2 regions of the Jeotgalibaca dankookensis genome follow, and region 2 is predicted to be linked to the other one. Evidence: riboswitches for the same ligand, from Rfam matches in the RefSeq annotation. Region 2 holds a riboswitch; the other holds the start of a gene.
The links. A riboswitch is a leader RNA that binds a small molecule or an ion and turns the genes downstream of it on or off. The one in region 2 is predicted to bind cobalamin.

Region 1 (7,947 bases), 400 kb from region 2:
TGGTATTTAAATGATAATTATTAAAGCTGCAAAATCCTTACTTAGGGGTTTGCAGCTTTAATAGTTTTTCATAGCAATAAAGACCAACTGATGCACCTAGGGTATCAAGCAGGACGTCCCAAAAGCTAGGCCCACGATTAGGAACAAAAGATTGGTGGATTTCATCACTGGATGCATATAAAAAACTAATTAATAAGGCCAAGAAAATACGTTTTTTGTAAGGAATATGCGAGGTATAAAGCGCGCGTGTCGTTAAGAAACCTAAAATCAAATAAACAATAAAGTGGGCGGCTTTACGAATAAAAAGGTGCAAAGCATCCAGGTTGAGGGGCCAATTAGGTAAGGTTCTGGTCCAAATATCTTCGATAAAACCAACGACAGAACCACTTAAAGCTCCTGATGTGCTTCCAACTTGTGATGAAAAAGAAAAAATAAGCATCATCCAAATAACCACCATCGCCCAGCTAATCCATATATTTCTTTGTTTCATTGTCTTCAATCCTTTTTTTAGAATAAAACTAGTATATCATGATACAATAATTAAAACCGTTGATTGAAAGGAAGTTAATCATGTTAGATAGACAAGCTCAAAATATTGAAGAAGCTCAAAGTTTTGTTGAAACAGAACACTTTGCTTTTATTTATGTATCCCGTGTTGATTGTGGTGTTTGCCACGCGGTTTTACCGCAAGTAAAAAACCTATTAGAAGACTATCCACAAGTCAAATTGTTGGAGGTAGACGCGGATAAAGTTCCCAGTGTAGCAGGCGCTTTTAGTGTCCTCACAGTCCCAGCTCTCTTAATGTTTGTAGATGGAAAAGAAATGCTTCGGAAAGCCCGCTTTGTCGTGATGTCAGAACTCGAACGCGAAGTAGCTCAAATTGTGGAGAATTACTAAATGATGACAAATAAATACTTACTTGCCAAAACTTTTAAGAAAAAAGGCAGTGTTGTTATCTCTCTAGAAAACCTCGCTGATTTTCTAACTTATATTCCCGAATTGGAAGCTGAATTCAAACGAAATGCTGAATTTTTAATTACTAGTAACCAAGCCAAACTTCCTTTAGATGAGGCCTGGCCTGAATATGCACCTATTCAAGTAGAAACAACGAAAATTGCTTTCAAAGCAGCTGTTAAAGAGAAAACACAACGAAATAAGAAGTGAAAAAAAGGCTGGGACTTTGGTCCTGGCCTTTTTTCATCATTAACTTTGGTAAAAAGAGCGTTTATGATTAAATAATAGGAAATATCATCATTAGCAGATTAAAATGCTTTTCTAATGATGAAATAAGTGGAAAAATCATCATCAGCCCGCGTTTTTATCTTTCTAGTGATGAAAATTACCTTCATTCAAATGATCAATCTCGTTCCAACTGTCAATTTCAAAATGATTCCCAATCCGTTTCATTCTGGTGACACTTGTATTGGCCATAGGTGTTTTAGAGCGTAAATCATTAACCTGGTAGCCTGCCAAAGTTAGAATGCTACTGGTTAAAGTTATACTATGAGCAACAAATAAAAGAGAATCAGTTGGGTGAGAATCAACATGACTAAGAATTGTTTGAGTACCGCGATCAATGAGTTGCGAATAAGTTTCCCCACCAAATGCGGAAGGATCATAAAGGTCGGGTCGGTTTCTTAAATTATAGAAAGCTTGTGGGTATTCTTTTTTCAAATCGGGAATGTATTTCCCTTCCCAGTCACCAAAGAGAAATTCTTTTAAGCGGGCATCTTTTTCTAAAGGAACTTTGGAATCAAATTGCTCAAGAATAAGTTTGGCTGTATCTAAAGCGCGGGCTTGAGGACTGGTAATAATGCGTGAAATCCCCATTTGATTTAGATAAACACCGGTTTTTTTGGCATCTTGTTTACTGGATTCCAATAGGGGAGAGTCAACCTGGCCACCTTGTACATAGTCGGCTTTGTTAAATTCAGTTTGTCTATGTCGTACAAAATATAAAAACTGCATGCGGATCTCCTTTCCAAGAATATAGTTATTATACTGATGATAGCAAAGGATTCGGGAGGTTACAAAATAAGTGACTTACCGAAACTTGTCAAACAATAGTATTTTTACTATAATGAAACCATATTAAAACCCAATACAAAGACATCTCGGCTATGTAAGTTGGTGAGAATCCAACGCGGTCCCGCCACTGTAAGAACATCTTTGATGTTTAAGTCAGAGCTTTATTCGAGAATGCTTATACGCGCGCATACTATTTCAAGGTAAAATAGTATTGTTTAGTCTATGTGTAAACGGGTATAGGCTTTTTTATCCGCCTATGAAAAAAAGGAGTGTATAGAATGAAAAAATGGTTATTTCTAATGAGTGCGAGTGCAACATTGGTGGCTTGTGGTACAGAAGCAACTGAAACTGCGGAATCTATTAATCAAGCAAATGACTTGATTGAGGTTACGATTAATGTAGCAGTTGATGGCGAAACTATTGAAGATGGCTCTATTACTTCTAATGTTGAAGAAGATGCGGTCTTGTTTGATGTAATGGAAGCAAGTTTTGATGTTGAGGATGAAGATGGATTTATCACAGCAATAAATGGATACGAGCAAGACGAGGATGCTAATAAATACTGGTTGTTTGATTTAAATGGTGAAATGGCCCCAGTAGGTGCTCAAGATTTAGAGCTATCTGATGGGGATGTTGTCGACTTTAACTTAGAAGAACTTGAGTAATTTTGGTGCGTAAAAGGTTTGATGCAAAGCATATTGCTCTGCTCGCAATTTTAACGGCATTGGCTTACGTAGGAAGAATTGTTTTTCAATTTTTGCCAAATGTGCAACCGATGACAGCCATCATCATTATACTAACCCTAAATATGGGATTGATTGATGGCTTAATTGTAGCAAGTTTATCACTATTTTTATCAAACATTTTTCTGGGGTTAGGTCCATGGACGTTTGCACAATTAATTAGTTTTGCAACAATTGTTCTTTTGACAAGCTTAGTAATGAAACCTCTATACCTTAAGAAAACAAAGCCGTTATTTGTGCTCTTTGCTTTCTTTTCGGGGATTTTTTACGGTTTTATTATTTCATTATTTTCCTATAAAATATACGGCTTAACTAATTTTTGGATTTATTATGCGTATGGTCTGTGGTTTGATTTGGCTCATGGATTTGGTAATGCGGCATTTTACTTTATTTTAGAACCCATTCTCCGCCCTTTATTTAATCGATTCAAAGAAAAAAGTTGAGGCAGATTGAATCTGCCTCAACTTTTTTTATTCTGTAAAATTATCAAAATAGCCTTGAATATAAACGAAAGGTGTTCCTTTGTCTCCACTACCAGAAGTTAAATCGGATAGCGAACCTACTAAGTCAGTTAATTGACGTGGGGTTGTTCCTTGGGTTTCATTTGTACCTACTAAATCAGCATTTTTATTTTTGATAAAGTCAGAAATAGCAGAGTGCAAATCTTCCCCTTGAAGGTCAGAAAAATTATTATCTGCTAAATATTTCAGTTTTACTTCACTAGGCACACCGTCTAAACCGGGTGTATAAGCCGGTGAAACAACTGGGTCAGCTAGTTCCCAAATTTTCCCTACTGGGTCTTTAAAAGCACCATCTCCATAAACCATCACTTCGATTGTTTTACCAGTTGCTTCTTTAATCCCTTTTTGGATATTGTCTACAATCTGTTGAGAGTTACGGGGGAAAAGTTTCACACTGTTGTCAGTGGCTTTGTTAGAGCCTAACAAACCGTAAGTTTCATTAAAACCTGATCCATCAACAGATTCTGTTAAAATTTCATCGAGGCTGTATACTTTTTTCGCACCGTGAGCTTTTAGAATTTTCTTAGTTCTAAAGCGCGTATGAATATCACAATTCAAGACTGTTTTTGTATAGTCTAAAATAGATTTAGCATTATTAGAAAAGATTACTTCACATTCTACGCCGTACTCTTCAACAATAGATTTATAGTGCTCGATGTAATCGATTCCTGTAAAAGTATGCTTTTTATAGCCAAAGTGACTACGAAACTCTTGTTCAGATAAAACATCTGTCCATGGGTTAACGCCTTTATCATCCAATTCATCAATTTCTACTAAATGGTTACCAACCTCATCAGAAGGGTAGCTCAACATTAAAACAACTTTCTTAGCTCCTTTTGAGATTCCTCGTAAACATGTTGAAAAACGGTTACGACTTAAGATTGGGAAAACAACACCAATTGTATCGTCACCAAATTTAGATGCGATGTCAGTTGCAATCTGATCAACTGTTGCATAGTTTCCTTGCGCACGCGCAACGATTGACTCAGTAATAGAAATAATATCACGGTCTTCAATTGAATATTTTTCAACTTCGGCTGCGTTTAATACCGTATCAACCACAATTTTTACAATATCATTACCATCATGAATGATTGGTCCACGCAGACCTCGGACAACAGTTCCAACTACTCTTTCCACTTGCATCTCTCCTTAAAATAATCAGTTACACTTTATTTTACTACAAATAGAGACGTTAATGTTTGAATAATGTCATTTTTTTGAAAAAAATAAGAAAATCACTTTTGTAGTTAAAATAAAAATCAAGTATAATGACTAGAAACAACGCTGAGGTGATACAAATGCGAGACAACACAAATGGTTCGACCAACCTGTATGACATCCTATCCAATGATTTATTTGGCCATAGAAGCGATGCGCTTGATTATATCCAAAAATCAGTTAAACGGAATAAACTCCTCGTTGAGGCAATTCAAACAGGAAACAAGAAACTTTTAGATAAAGTGATGCAGATGCCAAAAATTGATAATCAAAATCGTTATTATTATGGGAATCCCATCATTAAAGACAACCCTTTACGAACCCAAAAAAACGACATGATTATTCGTAACACCATGTGCCGAATTGCTGGAGAAATGGGTGGGGTATCTGCGATTTACCTCCAACTTGTTTCAGAAAAATATGCACTTCAAATTGAACAAGCTACTTCTGCCAACTACTTAGAAGAGGTAATCAGCCCCCAGATGTTCTCGGAATATTGCGACTTAGTAGCTAACTATTCAATAGCTAATTATTCTTTTTTAATTAAAGAAATTGTCGATTATATTGGTAATCACCTACACAAAGAGTTAAATGTTACCAATTTGTCTCAGACCTTCCATGTAAATAGCTCCCATTTAGCTCGTAAATTTAAAAAAGATACGGGGCTCACTATTAGTGAATACGTCAATAAACTAAAGGTACAGGCAGCGAAATTACTATTTCAAGGTGGGTGTGTGACCGTTGGAGAAGTTTCCGAAAGATTAGGATATAATAGTACCTCTTATTTTAGTAAAATTTTCAAAAAAATAGTCGGAGAATCTCCCGCCGCTTATCAAAAAAAGCAAGACAATTAAGAAGGAAGTAAAGGCAATGAGCCTTTACTTCCTTCTTTTTATTCTATATGAAAAGAATACGTTGTTTCGGAGCGATAGGTTTCTCCAGGACGAAGCACAATAGAACCAAAGTGCGCTTGGTTAATAGCATCTGGGTAATCTTGTGTTTCCAGAGTAATCCCTGCGTAAGCCGGGATAGGGTTGTTAGCAATCTTGAGTGGACTTGCGCCATTATGCATAAAAATGACTACCACCGGTTCACTTGTTTTCATTGTAATTTTTCGCCCACTTTGAGGGTCGTAGAGACTGACATCCAGACGATTGGCGTCATGGTTTAAGACAAAGGGATGATCCAAACCAGAAACTTGTAGTGTTTGAGGGTGGGTGGATTCTGTTGCTTGTGACGTTAGGCGTGCGGTTCGAAAGTCAAAAGGCGGTCCAGCGACATCAGGGCGACGGCCAGTCGGAATACTTTGTTCATTCAATTCAACAAAGCGATCCGCATCTACAAAAAGTTGATGGTCTAAAATCGTTTTTGAGACAGTTCCATGTAAGTTAAAATAGACATGGTTGGTTGGATTAAAAAGAGTAGGCGCGTCTGTTTCTGCCTGATAATTTATTTTCCACTTATTATCTTCCGTAAAGGTATAGGTCACTTGGATTTTTAAATTTCCTGGATAGCGATTCGAACCTTCTGCATCCAAGTAAGAAAAAATAATTCGTGCCTCTTGGTCATCTTGTTCCGTTTGATAGTCCCAAACTTTCGTATCTAAGCCGGAATTTCCACCGTGAAGGTGATTGGTCTCTTGGTTCGTTTCTAACTGATAAGGATCACCATCAATTTCGAAAGAACCATGAGCGACGCGTCCTGCAACTCTCCCGACTGTCGCACCGTAAAAAGGTCGATGTGTGACGTAATCTTCTAAGTTATCAAAAGCTAAGGTAATATTGTCAAACTTTCCTGCTTTATCAGGTACAGACCACTCAAGAAGAGAGGCACCGTACGTCATAGCAGTGATTGAAGCACCACTGCGATTAGTCAATGTGATAGCCATAACTTCTTTTCCAGCAGTTTTTCCGAATAAACGTTCTTTAATATGCATAGTGAGGTCTCCTTTAATTATGCGCTTTAATGTCATTGTAACAGTTTTCAAAAATGATACAATATAAGTAAAATGAAATTAGAAATGAGGAGAAGCCGTGTTGAAAATAGCCGTTATTGGCATCGGAAATATCGCTCAAAAGGCATACTTGCCCGTTATTTCTGCTATGCGTAATCAAGTTGAATGGTACCTCGTGACGGGTAATAAAAAAACCTTGGATTTGGTAGGGAGTCAGTATGGATTTGGAAAATGTTACCAAAAGCTCGATGAATTGGATGATATTAATTTGGATGCAGCCTTTGTACACAATACAACCACTGCGCATTATGAAACCGTAAAAAAATTATTAAATAAAGGCATTCCAGTTTACGTGGATAAACCAATTAGTGATCAATTCTCTCAAACAGAAGAATTGTTGACTTTGGCTGAAGAGAATCAGGTTCAACTGACGGCTGGCTTTAATCGCCGGTTTGCACCGATGATTCAGCAACTAAAAGCGATACCAGATAAGAAAATGATTCTAATTCAAAAAGATCGTGTCGAGAACCGTGAATCCATTCGTTTTGCAATTTACGATTTATTTATTCATATTGTTGATCTTGCTCTATTTTTACTGGATGAACCGGTTGTTTCCTTTCAATCATACATTCATGAAACGGAAGGGGAGTTAAAGCGTGTGTGGCTTGTTTTAGAAACTACCCAAACAACAGCCATTGTGACTATGAATTATCAAGCGGGCGCCAATCAAGAGGTCGTTGAGGTCCAATCTCTAGCAGGTGTGCAACGTGTTACTGATTTAAATGAAATGGTAATAAAAGGAAAAAATCATGAGGAAATTGTAAAGTATAGTGACTGGGAAGAAACGCTTGTGAAACGAGGATTTAAACCAATTATTCACGCTTTTATAGAAAGCCTGGTGACAGGCCAAAACCCAGTTAGCCATGCCAGTTCCTTACAGAGCCATAAATTATGCGAAGAAATAATTAATCCTTTAAAGTGAAAGTCGTTTCATTTTAAAGATATTTAGGTTAAAATAGGAGTATATGAGTATCAAGGAGGAAAACAATGTTTGACAAAATTGATGCATTAGCAGTTAATACCGTTCGTACTTTAAGTATCGATGCCGTTCAAAAAGCAAATTCTGGTCACCCTGGTTTACCAATGGGTGCCGCACCAATGGCTTACGCACTCTGGACAAAGCATATGAATGTAAACCCAAAGAATAGTTCTTGGGTAGATCGCGACCGCTTTGTACTATCAGCAGGTCATGGTTCAGCACTTTTATACAGCTTGTTACATTTGTCAGGTTACGATGTAACGATGGATGATTTGAAAAACTTCCGTCAGTATGAAAGTAATACTCCCGGACATCCAGAAGTTCACTTTACAGATGGTGTAGAAGCAACTACTGGTCCACTTGGACAAGGATTTGCAAACGCTGTCGGTATGGCAATGGCCGAAGCACATTTAGCAGCAACCTATAACCGTGATCAGTTTA
Region 2 (7,947 bases):
GTTTTCTAAAATAGGCGTAAAAAGAATATCACTTTTATAAATAACTTTTTTATCCGTAATTGATATCCTTGGAATGGTAAAAGCTGATGCCATATTTTCGATATATAATTCTGATAGAACTAATTGAGTAGTAGAAGTCCCGATATCAATTCCAACGCTCAGTAGCTTTTCTGCCATATTATCACTCCTTTGAAAAAAGACGCTTAATAAAGGTACCCTGGCGGGTTCCTTATTAAGCGTCTTTGCTTTCCCCATAACTTCATCGTTATGGGTTATTGTATTTAATTTTTAAAAGCAATTCTGAACCTTGTCCCTTGAGATTTTGAATCTGTACTAATAATTCCATTTAACTTTCCTTCAACAAAACTGGTTACAATTTGTAGCCCTAAATTATGTTGGGATCGTTCTTCAAAAATGAATCCAGACCCATTATCTTCAATAATAATTTGAATAAATTCGTTTTCTTGAGTGACTTCTACTTTCACATGAGCATTTTCTTGTTTTATTCCTTCAAAAGCGTGGTCAAAACAATTTTGGATCAGTTCATTCGTTGCTAGTGCTATAGTTACTGCTTTATTACTCTCTAAAATGATTGAAGAGTCAATTTCACTTGTTAGTTGAACAGGGATTCCATCAGGACCTTCTGCATAAAAACGAGTTAGGTTTTGTATAATTACATCCAATACCATTTTCAGCTGTACATCGTCTTCCTTTTGTTTTGATAACAGTTCGTGTGTTGCTGCGATCGAAAGGATTCGATTTACGCTTTCATTTAGTACTTTCTTAGCTTCTGGACTTTCTGCTCTTCTTGCTTGCAGACGTAAAAGTGAAACTACAGTCTGTAAATTGTTTTTAACACGATGATGTATCTCTTGAATAGTTACTAATTCTGAAATAATACGGGATTCTTTTGCTTTTTTATCACTAATATCTTTCATAATCTGAATAACGATTCCTTTAGAGGGAAGATAAATAGTTTTAATTTTAAAATAATAAGCATCAAACTTTATTTCTCTTGATTTGAAAGCTTCCGGTTTACCGAGAGTACCAGATTCACGAATATGTTCAAAAGTTGTTAAATCAAGAGCTAAGTTATCATAATGCAAACCATTAATCGCATTCAAATATCCAAAATTTTGATAGTATTCATTTGCAGCTTTATTATGATGTTGTAACAAACCATTTTCATCAAAAATAAGGATAGCATCATCAATATAATTAGTAATAGATTGATCAATAATTTCCATTTCTTCAATTACTGCACTAACTTCTTCATAGGACCGATCTAGATTAGATACATCAAAATTTGCCTTAATATCATTGCTAAGATCTTTTTCAACAATCAATACGGCAATCGTTTTATCTTTATATTGAATAGGATATGTTGTTTGTTTTATTAACAATCCTTCTTGACTACGAGCGTATAAACCAATCGAATTCTGTGAAGTTTCTAAAGTTCGCAATGGTCCTGGTTCATCTTTACGATAAGCTGTTTTTCCTACTACTCTTTTTTCGTAAATAGAAGGGTTATTTGATGGCTTTCGGTGAGATACTACAATTGCTTCACCGGTAAATACATTCCGTACATCAATAAAAACATCAAATTCATCAAAGGTACGGTTTGTTAATATGATTTCAGCTTGATTTTCTAAGTATTGGATTTCCACTTTACTGAGTTGAGTATATTTTTTGCAAATTTCTTGAATATCTTCATCGTAGTGATTATTATTCATCTAACATCACCATTAATTCAGCTACCTCAATCATTGGTACACGCTTCTCCATACTTATATTGCGTATTTTCGTGTAAGCGTCTTCTTCGGTAATATTTTCTATTTGCATTAACTTACCTTTTGCCTTTTCAATCATTTTTCGTTCTTCCAGTTTTTTAGATAACCGCTCTAACTCTTTAGACATTTCCTTAAATTCATTTCCTTTTGCTAAGGAAAGCTCAACCATTGGTAATAAAGATTGTTCATGAAGCGGTTTTACTAAATAACCTAGGGCCCCGAATTGTTTTGCTTTAATAATATACTGCTTATCGCTATAAGCTGTCAGCAATATAATACCCGATGCAGTCCCTTCTTCAACTATTTTTTTAGAAGCCGTCAATCCATCAAGAATTGGCATTTTAATATCCATAATAACTAGATCTGGTTTTTTTTCTTGGCAAGCCCGTATTGCTTCAAACCCGTCAGCAGCTTCTCCTACTACTTCGTACCCAGCTGTTTCGAGCATATCCTTTATATCTAGTCTTGTAATTGGTTCATCATCCACTATAATGATTCTTCCACTCATTGTAACACCTCGTTATTTTAGCTAATCGTTAATTCTACACGGTTAAAACCTAAAACTACTTCCATCGTTTCCAAAACTTCTTTCAACGCAACAGTAACGGATGATACATCTCCAGTGATAACTACCGAACCGGAAAAACGGTCGACAAACCCAATTTCTATGTCTGCCGCTTTTGTAGCAATATCCACGGCTATGACTGACGCCTCACTTGGGGATATGGTCATAATTCCAATAGCATCTTCTCGTGTGTTCATAACTCCTAGCTTAACATAAATTTCAGAATCTGGTTTTGCGATGACATGTGCTACTGTAACTTGTTTCCCCGGCACATACTCTTGAATAATTCGATCTATTTCCACCGAGTACTCCTCCTTTATTCGCACAAGTTAAAACGCCTGCTCTAAAATAAATAATACACCTTCTTGTTCTACTCTTACTGGGTTTGTAATGGTACAACGATCTTTAAGAGCATCTCGTGCAATATTTCGTTTGTGCTCTTCAAATGTTTTTTCATCGATTCCCCATTCTGAAAAACTATTAGGCATATCCATTCTTTTTTGTAAAGAAATAATAGCATTCGTAAGGCTACGAACACCCATCCGTGGGGTACCTGCACTTAAACCTAATTTTTTTGCTACCTTCGTATATCTTTTGGCCGTTTCATTAAATATTTGAGGGTTTTTTTCTGTCATTCCACTATTGTATCGTATTACATGTGGTAACAAAATTCCGTTTAATCTTCCGTGAGGTATATGGAAGCGTGCTCCAGCCGCATGAGCAATCCCATGATTGAGACCTAGAGAAACCTGATTAAAAGCCATACCAGCCATTGTAGACGCGATATGAATTTTTTCTCGAGCTTGTTGGTTACCCCCGTCTTTATAAGCTTTTTCTAAGTATTCGAACACATAAACAATAGCTTTTTCTGCAAACATGTCCGATACTTCATTTGCTTGCGTTGAAACATAAGCTTCTAAAGCGTGTGTTAGAACATCTATCCCGGTATCTGCTGTTTGTAACGGAGGAAGTCCCATCACTAGTGAGACATCTAAGATAGCTTCTGATGGTAAAATATCATCACTGATTAGAGGATATTTTACTGATTTCTCTGCGTCTGTTATGATGGAAAAATTGGTGACTTCTGAACCTGTCCCACTAGTTGTTGGTATAACTATAAAAGGCATTTTTTCAAAAATTTTACTTTGGAGACCAAAATATAACATTGCTTTGGCAGCATCAATTGCTGATCCTCCACCTAGAGCAAGGAGCATCGTTGGATGATAATGTTTCGTTTTTTCTAATCCTAATACAATTGTATCAATTGGCGGATCAGGAACAACTTCCGAAAACAACATTGTTTCCACACTGGACGAAAAATGGTTTATAACTCGCTCTAAAATTTCAGATTTTGCAATAAATTGGTCAGTCACAATTAACACTCGTTCGTTTTCAAATTGGGATAGACGTTCCAAACTATTCTCACCTGTGTATAAAGTAGTTCCAAATCTAATTTTATTCATTTTCTAGCCTCCTTCCTCCAAAAAAAGCCACAAGTAAAAGAGTATCGTTATAGATACTTTGTTACTTACGGCTTCATTGCTCGTATTTGATTGGCACGCCTTTGTGCTCTAACTACATCTTAATGTACTATTTCAACTAAAGATTGTCAACACCTTTTTTAAACGCTCTCATCATTAATCTTTTAAATCTGCTTTTGTAATTTCTGTGTGGAAAACACGTCCGCTTCTTTCATACAAAACATCTTTTACTCCGTCTTGAGAGTTTACAACTCTCGCAACAGCAAAAAAATAATCGGAAAGACGATTAATAAATCTCATAACTTCACTATTCATATCATTTGTCCATTGGAAACTAACAATTTCTCGTTCTGCTCTTCGAGCGACTGTTCGAGCAAAGTGAAGCAAGCTAGCTAGTTTTGTTCCCCCTGGTAAAATAAAGGACTCAACAGTTGGAGGTATTCCTGCATACTCATCAATTCTACTTTCCAGCCATAGAGTTAGATTTTCATCTACACGATAAGGATTCTTACCATGAGGAGTAGCTAAGTCATTGCCACAATCGAATAAATATTGCTGAATAGTCATTAATTCTTCTTTTAGTTCAGAAGATATTCCGTCAGTGCTCGCTGCAATACCTACGATACTATTCAATTCATCCACAGTTCCGTATGCTTTTACACGGTCTGCATCTTTTGCTAGTTTCATTCCTCCGATAACACTTGTATACCCCTTATCGCCGGTTCTTGTATAGATTTGCATTAATTTACCTCCTTATTTAGATAATCCCTTAATTCTTCCATACCATAGTTTTTAAACGCAGAAACTTTAAATATTTTATTTACTCCCGCGAGCCGCAGCCTTTTCTCGGCATTTTTTAATTGATCTTCATCTTGACATAAATCTATTTTAGTTATAATTCCGATGGAAGGTTTCATAAAGTTTTGGGCAAAATTTGGTGAGAAAATTTGTTCCTCTTCTTGACAATTAGATACTAACGCAATCATTTCAGCTTCTACCGCCATCATTTGTAAAGCATTATAGAATCTCCTATGCTGAATAAATTCTCCTGGAGTATCAATCATTTTAGGATAAAATTCTACCGCTTGCGTCTTACTATACTGGAGTTTATCGCCAATAATTCTTTGACAAAGCGTTGTTTTCCCACAGCCAATTGAGCCAATAAACATAATTTTTTTCAATTGATCACCTACTCTAATTTTAAGTACGGGTTATTTTTGTAATACTAAAGCCCATTTTGTACTGTAGATAATTTATCGCTTCTTGCATAGACATCTCTACTGAAGCAATATCACCCAATATAAAAACAGAACCACTAAACCGATCGACAAAACCAATTTTTATTGCAGCAGTTTTTTTGGCAATATCTACTGCAATAATCGAGACTTCGCTTGGTGTAATAGTCATAATACCTATTGCTTGGTGATATTCATTTTGCAAGCCTAATTTGTCAAAAATTCGTTTATCTGGATTTGCAATGATATGGGCTAAAGTCACTTGTTTTCCAGGGACAGATTCGAATATTTTTCTATCTTTGATTTTCATTTTTTTCGACCCCTCACTCACAAAATGAAAGTGCAACACACACGTTCATAGTATTTCTAATTAAAATAAAAGTCAAGGTCAGAGAAAAAGTTATATCTGAAATGTTTTAATACTTTTCTAGTAAGACATAGACTTAATACCATTTTTTTACAAAAAAATACTAAAGAGCTTTTCAACCCTTTAGCATAAAAACTATATAGTTATTGATTATAGAAATTTAAAAATTAGAATTGAATAGGCCTCATTGCCTATTTTTCTTCTCCTTTGAAGAACAATTCTAAAAAAATTTGATAGAATCCCTCATTTTGCTAAAAATGAAGCTGTTTTGGGTACAAAAAAAGTCTATGCTCCATTACATAGACTACTACGATACTGTTTTACCTCGAAACAGGATACGCATGCATGATTAGCAAGCTAAGATAACGACCTGACTCCATATGTCTTCATATGATTACAGTGGCGGGACCGTGTTGGAATTTAACCAAACTTCCTCATCTCAGTTGTCTTGAAATGGTACTTCTATCAATTTCTATGATAGTCTAGTATTCTTTCTTTTGCAAGCTAAATCTATTTTTTTAAAACATTTGTTTTATAAAATATTTATTGCAGCTAATAAAACACTAGGACTACATTCATATAATTTAATATATTTTTTTAAAAAAAGAGAATAAGACAAAAGTCTTATTCTCTGTATTTAAGAAGTAATGATTAGTAAAAGTTTGCCAAAGCTTGAGCTTTTTTAAGTTCCATTGCACGTACTTCTCTTGGTAAGAAGCGGCGAATTTCGTCTTCGTTGTAGCCCACTTGCAAGCGTTTTTCATCGAGAATAATTGGACGACGAAGTAAACCTGGGTTGTCTTGGATAAGCTTAAACAAGTTGTTCAACGGAATTTCATCAAGGTCCACATTCATTTCTTGGAATGCTTTTGAACGAGTTGAGATAATTTCTTCTGTACCTTCTTCTGTCATCTTAAGGATATCCTTAATTTCAATTTCAGATAATGCTTCCGAGAAAATATTACGTTCTGTATATGGAATATTATTCTCTTCTAACCATGCTCGTGCTTTACGGCAAGAAGTACAACTAGGTGAAGTATAAAGAGTAACCATTAATGGATCTCCCCTTTCTCTTGTGTGAATTATCTTGTTCTATGTTATTCATTATACATTACTTCTCTCAAGATATCTACCTTTTTTTGAAAAAACTTCACTTTTTGTACACATTGTGTTCATTTCGATTCCCAAAAATTTTTCGTGAACGTTTATTTAATAAGGTTTACATATGTTCCTATACATTTAAGATACGTATACTTTATAATAATTATAATTTAAAGCGTTTTACTTGTAATTTAGCTTTTACGGTGTTACGTCGGCATAAAATACGGTATAATAGAATGGTAGAAAATAGGAGTGTGATTTTAATTGAAGAAAAAAGTTTTTTCGGGTGCCCAACCGAGTGGTATGTTAACGATTGGTAACTACATAGGTGCAATTAAAAATTTTGTAGCTTTGCAAGATGAATATGATGCCACTTATTGTATTGTTAATCAGCACGCTATCACGGTTCCCCAGGATCCAGAAGAGTTAAAAATGCGTACGCGTGGCTTAGCAGCTCTCTATGTTGCTTGCGGAGTCGACCCGAATAAATCAACAATCTTTGTCCAATCAGAAGTGCCTGCTCACGCACAAGCAGCTTGGATTGTACAATGCAATACCTATATTGGCGAACTGGAACGAATGACCCAGTATAAAGATAAATCTGCAAAGCAAGATGCTGTGTCTGCCGGTTTATTAACGTATCCTCCTCTTATGGTAGCAGATATTATTCTTTATGATGCTGATTTGGTTCCTGTAGGGGAAGATCAAAAACAACATTTAGAACTAACGCGTGACTTTGTGCAGCGGTTTAATAATCGCTATCATGCCGACTTGGTTATGCCAGAGCCGCTTATTCCTAAAGCCGGCGGACGCATTATGAGTTTACAGGATCCAACTAAAAAAATGAGTAAGTCAGATACAAATCAAAAAGGGTTTATTTCTATGCTAGATGAACCTAAACAGATTCGTAAAAAAATTAAAAGTGCGAAAACAGATTCAAGTGGTGTGATTGAATTTGATCAAGAGAATAAACCAGGTATTTCCAACTTACTAACAATTTTCGCGAATTTTAGCGGAAAATCAATCCCACAGCTCGAAGAAGAATTTGCTGATAGTGGTTATGGTGATTTCAAGGAAAGGCTAGCAGATGCTGTTATCGCTGTTCTTGAACCCATTCAAGAACGTTATTATAAATTAATGGCATCAGAAGAGTTAGACTACATCTTAGATCAAGGCGCTAAACGTGCTAACGATTATGCTAACGGAACTTTAAAGCGTATGGAAAATGCTATTGGTTTGAATCGTTAATTAAAAAAAGGACGAGGGATTTAATTTATCCCTCGTCCTTTTTGATTATTCGGAAAACAAAGCTGTTACTAACTCTTCACTGGTAATATTGCCGAAGTATTTTTTCAAATCGAGACTATCAAATTTCTCAATCAGTGCTTCTTTCGTATATTTTGTACCG

Region 1: it holds a riboswitch for cobalamin, as region 2 does, so the genes downstream of both, BW727_RS10225 (DUF4430 domain-containing protein) here and BW727_RS01785 (BMC domain-containing protein) in region 2, are expected to answer to the same signal.

What each region holds. Positions count from the first base shown of each region.
Region 1 covers NZ_CP019728.1:2,057,783-2,065,729, forward strand. Annotated here, with positions in the region: gene BW727_RS10200 (S-ribosylhomocysteine lyase) at 1-10, shown strand, start outside; gene BW727_RS10205 (VanZ family protein) at 38-490, opposite strand; gene BW727_RS10210 (thioredoxin family protein) at 571-897, shown strand; gene BW727_RS10215 (DUF6718 family protein) at 898-1,164, shown strand; gene BW727_RS10220 (histidine phosphatase family protein) at 1,327-1,968, opposite strand; adenosylcobalamin (AdoCbl) riboswitch at 2,096-2,246, shown strand; gene BW727_RS10225 (DUF4430 domain-containing protein) at 2,307-2,693, shown strand; gene BW727_RS10230 (ECF transporter S component) at 2,699-3,214, shown strand; gene BW727_RS10235 (coenzyme F420-0:L-glutamate ligase) at 3,242-4,432, opposite strand; gene BW727_RS10240 (AraC family transcriptional regulator) at 4,594-5,367, shown strand; gene BW727_RS10245 (aldose epimerase family protein) at 5,406-6,449, opposite strand; gene BW727_RS10250 (Gfo/Idh/MocA family protein) at 6,547-7,449, shown strand; gene tkt (transketolase) at 7,515-7,947, shown strand, end outside.
Region 2 covers NZ_CP019728.1:365,427-373,373, reverse strand. Annotated here, with positions in the region: gene eutA (ethanolamine ammonia-lyase reactivating factor EutA) at 1-177, opposite strand, end outside; gene BW727_RS01815 (sensor histidine kinase) at 282-1,733, opposite strand; gene BW727_RS01810 (ANTAR domain-containing response regulator) at 1,726-2,298, opposite strand; gene BW727_RS01805 (BMC domain-containing protein) at 2,316-2,642, opposite strand; gene BW727_RS01800 (1-propanol dehydrogenase PduQ) at 2,685-3,818, opposite strand; gene BW727_RS01795 (cob(I)yrinic acid a,c-diamide adenosyltransferase) at 3,993-4,577, opposite strand; gene BW727_RS01790 (EutP/PduV family microcompartment system protein) at 4,577-5,017, opposite strand; gene BW727_RS01785 (BMC domain-containing protein) at 5,037-5,381, opposite strand; adenosylcobalamin (AdoCbl) riboswitch at 5,744-5,899, opposite strand; gene spxA (transcriptional regulator SpxA) at 6,090-6,491, opposite strand; gene trpS (tryptophan--tRNA ligase) at 6,804-7,787, shown strand; gene BW727_RS01770 (lipoate--protein ligase) at 7,833-7,947, opposite strand, start outside.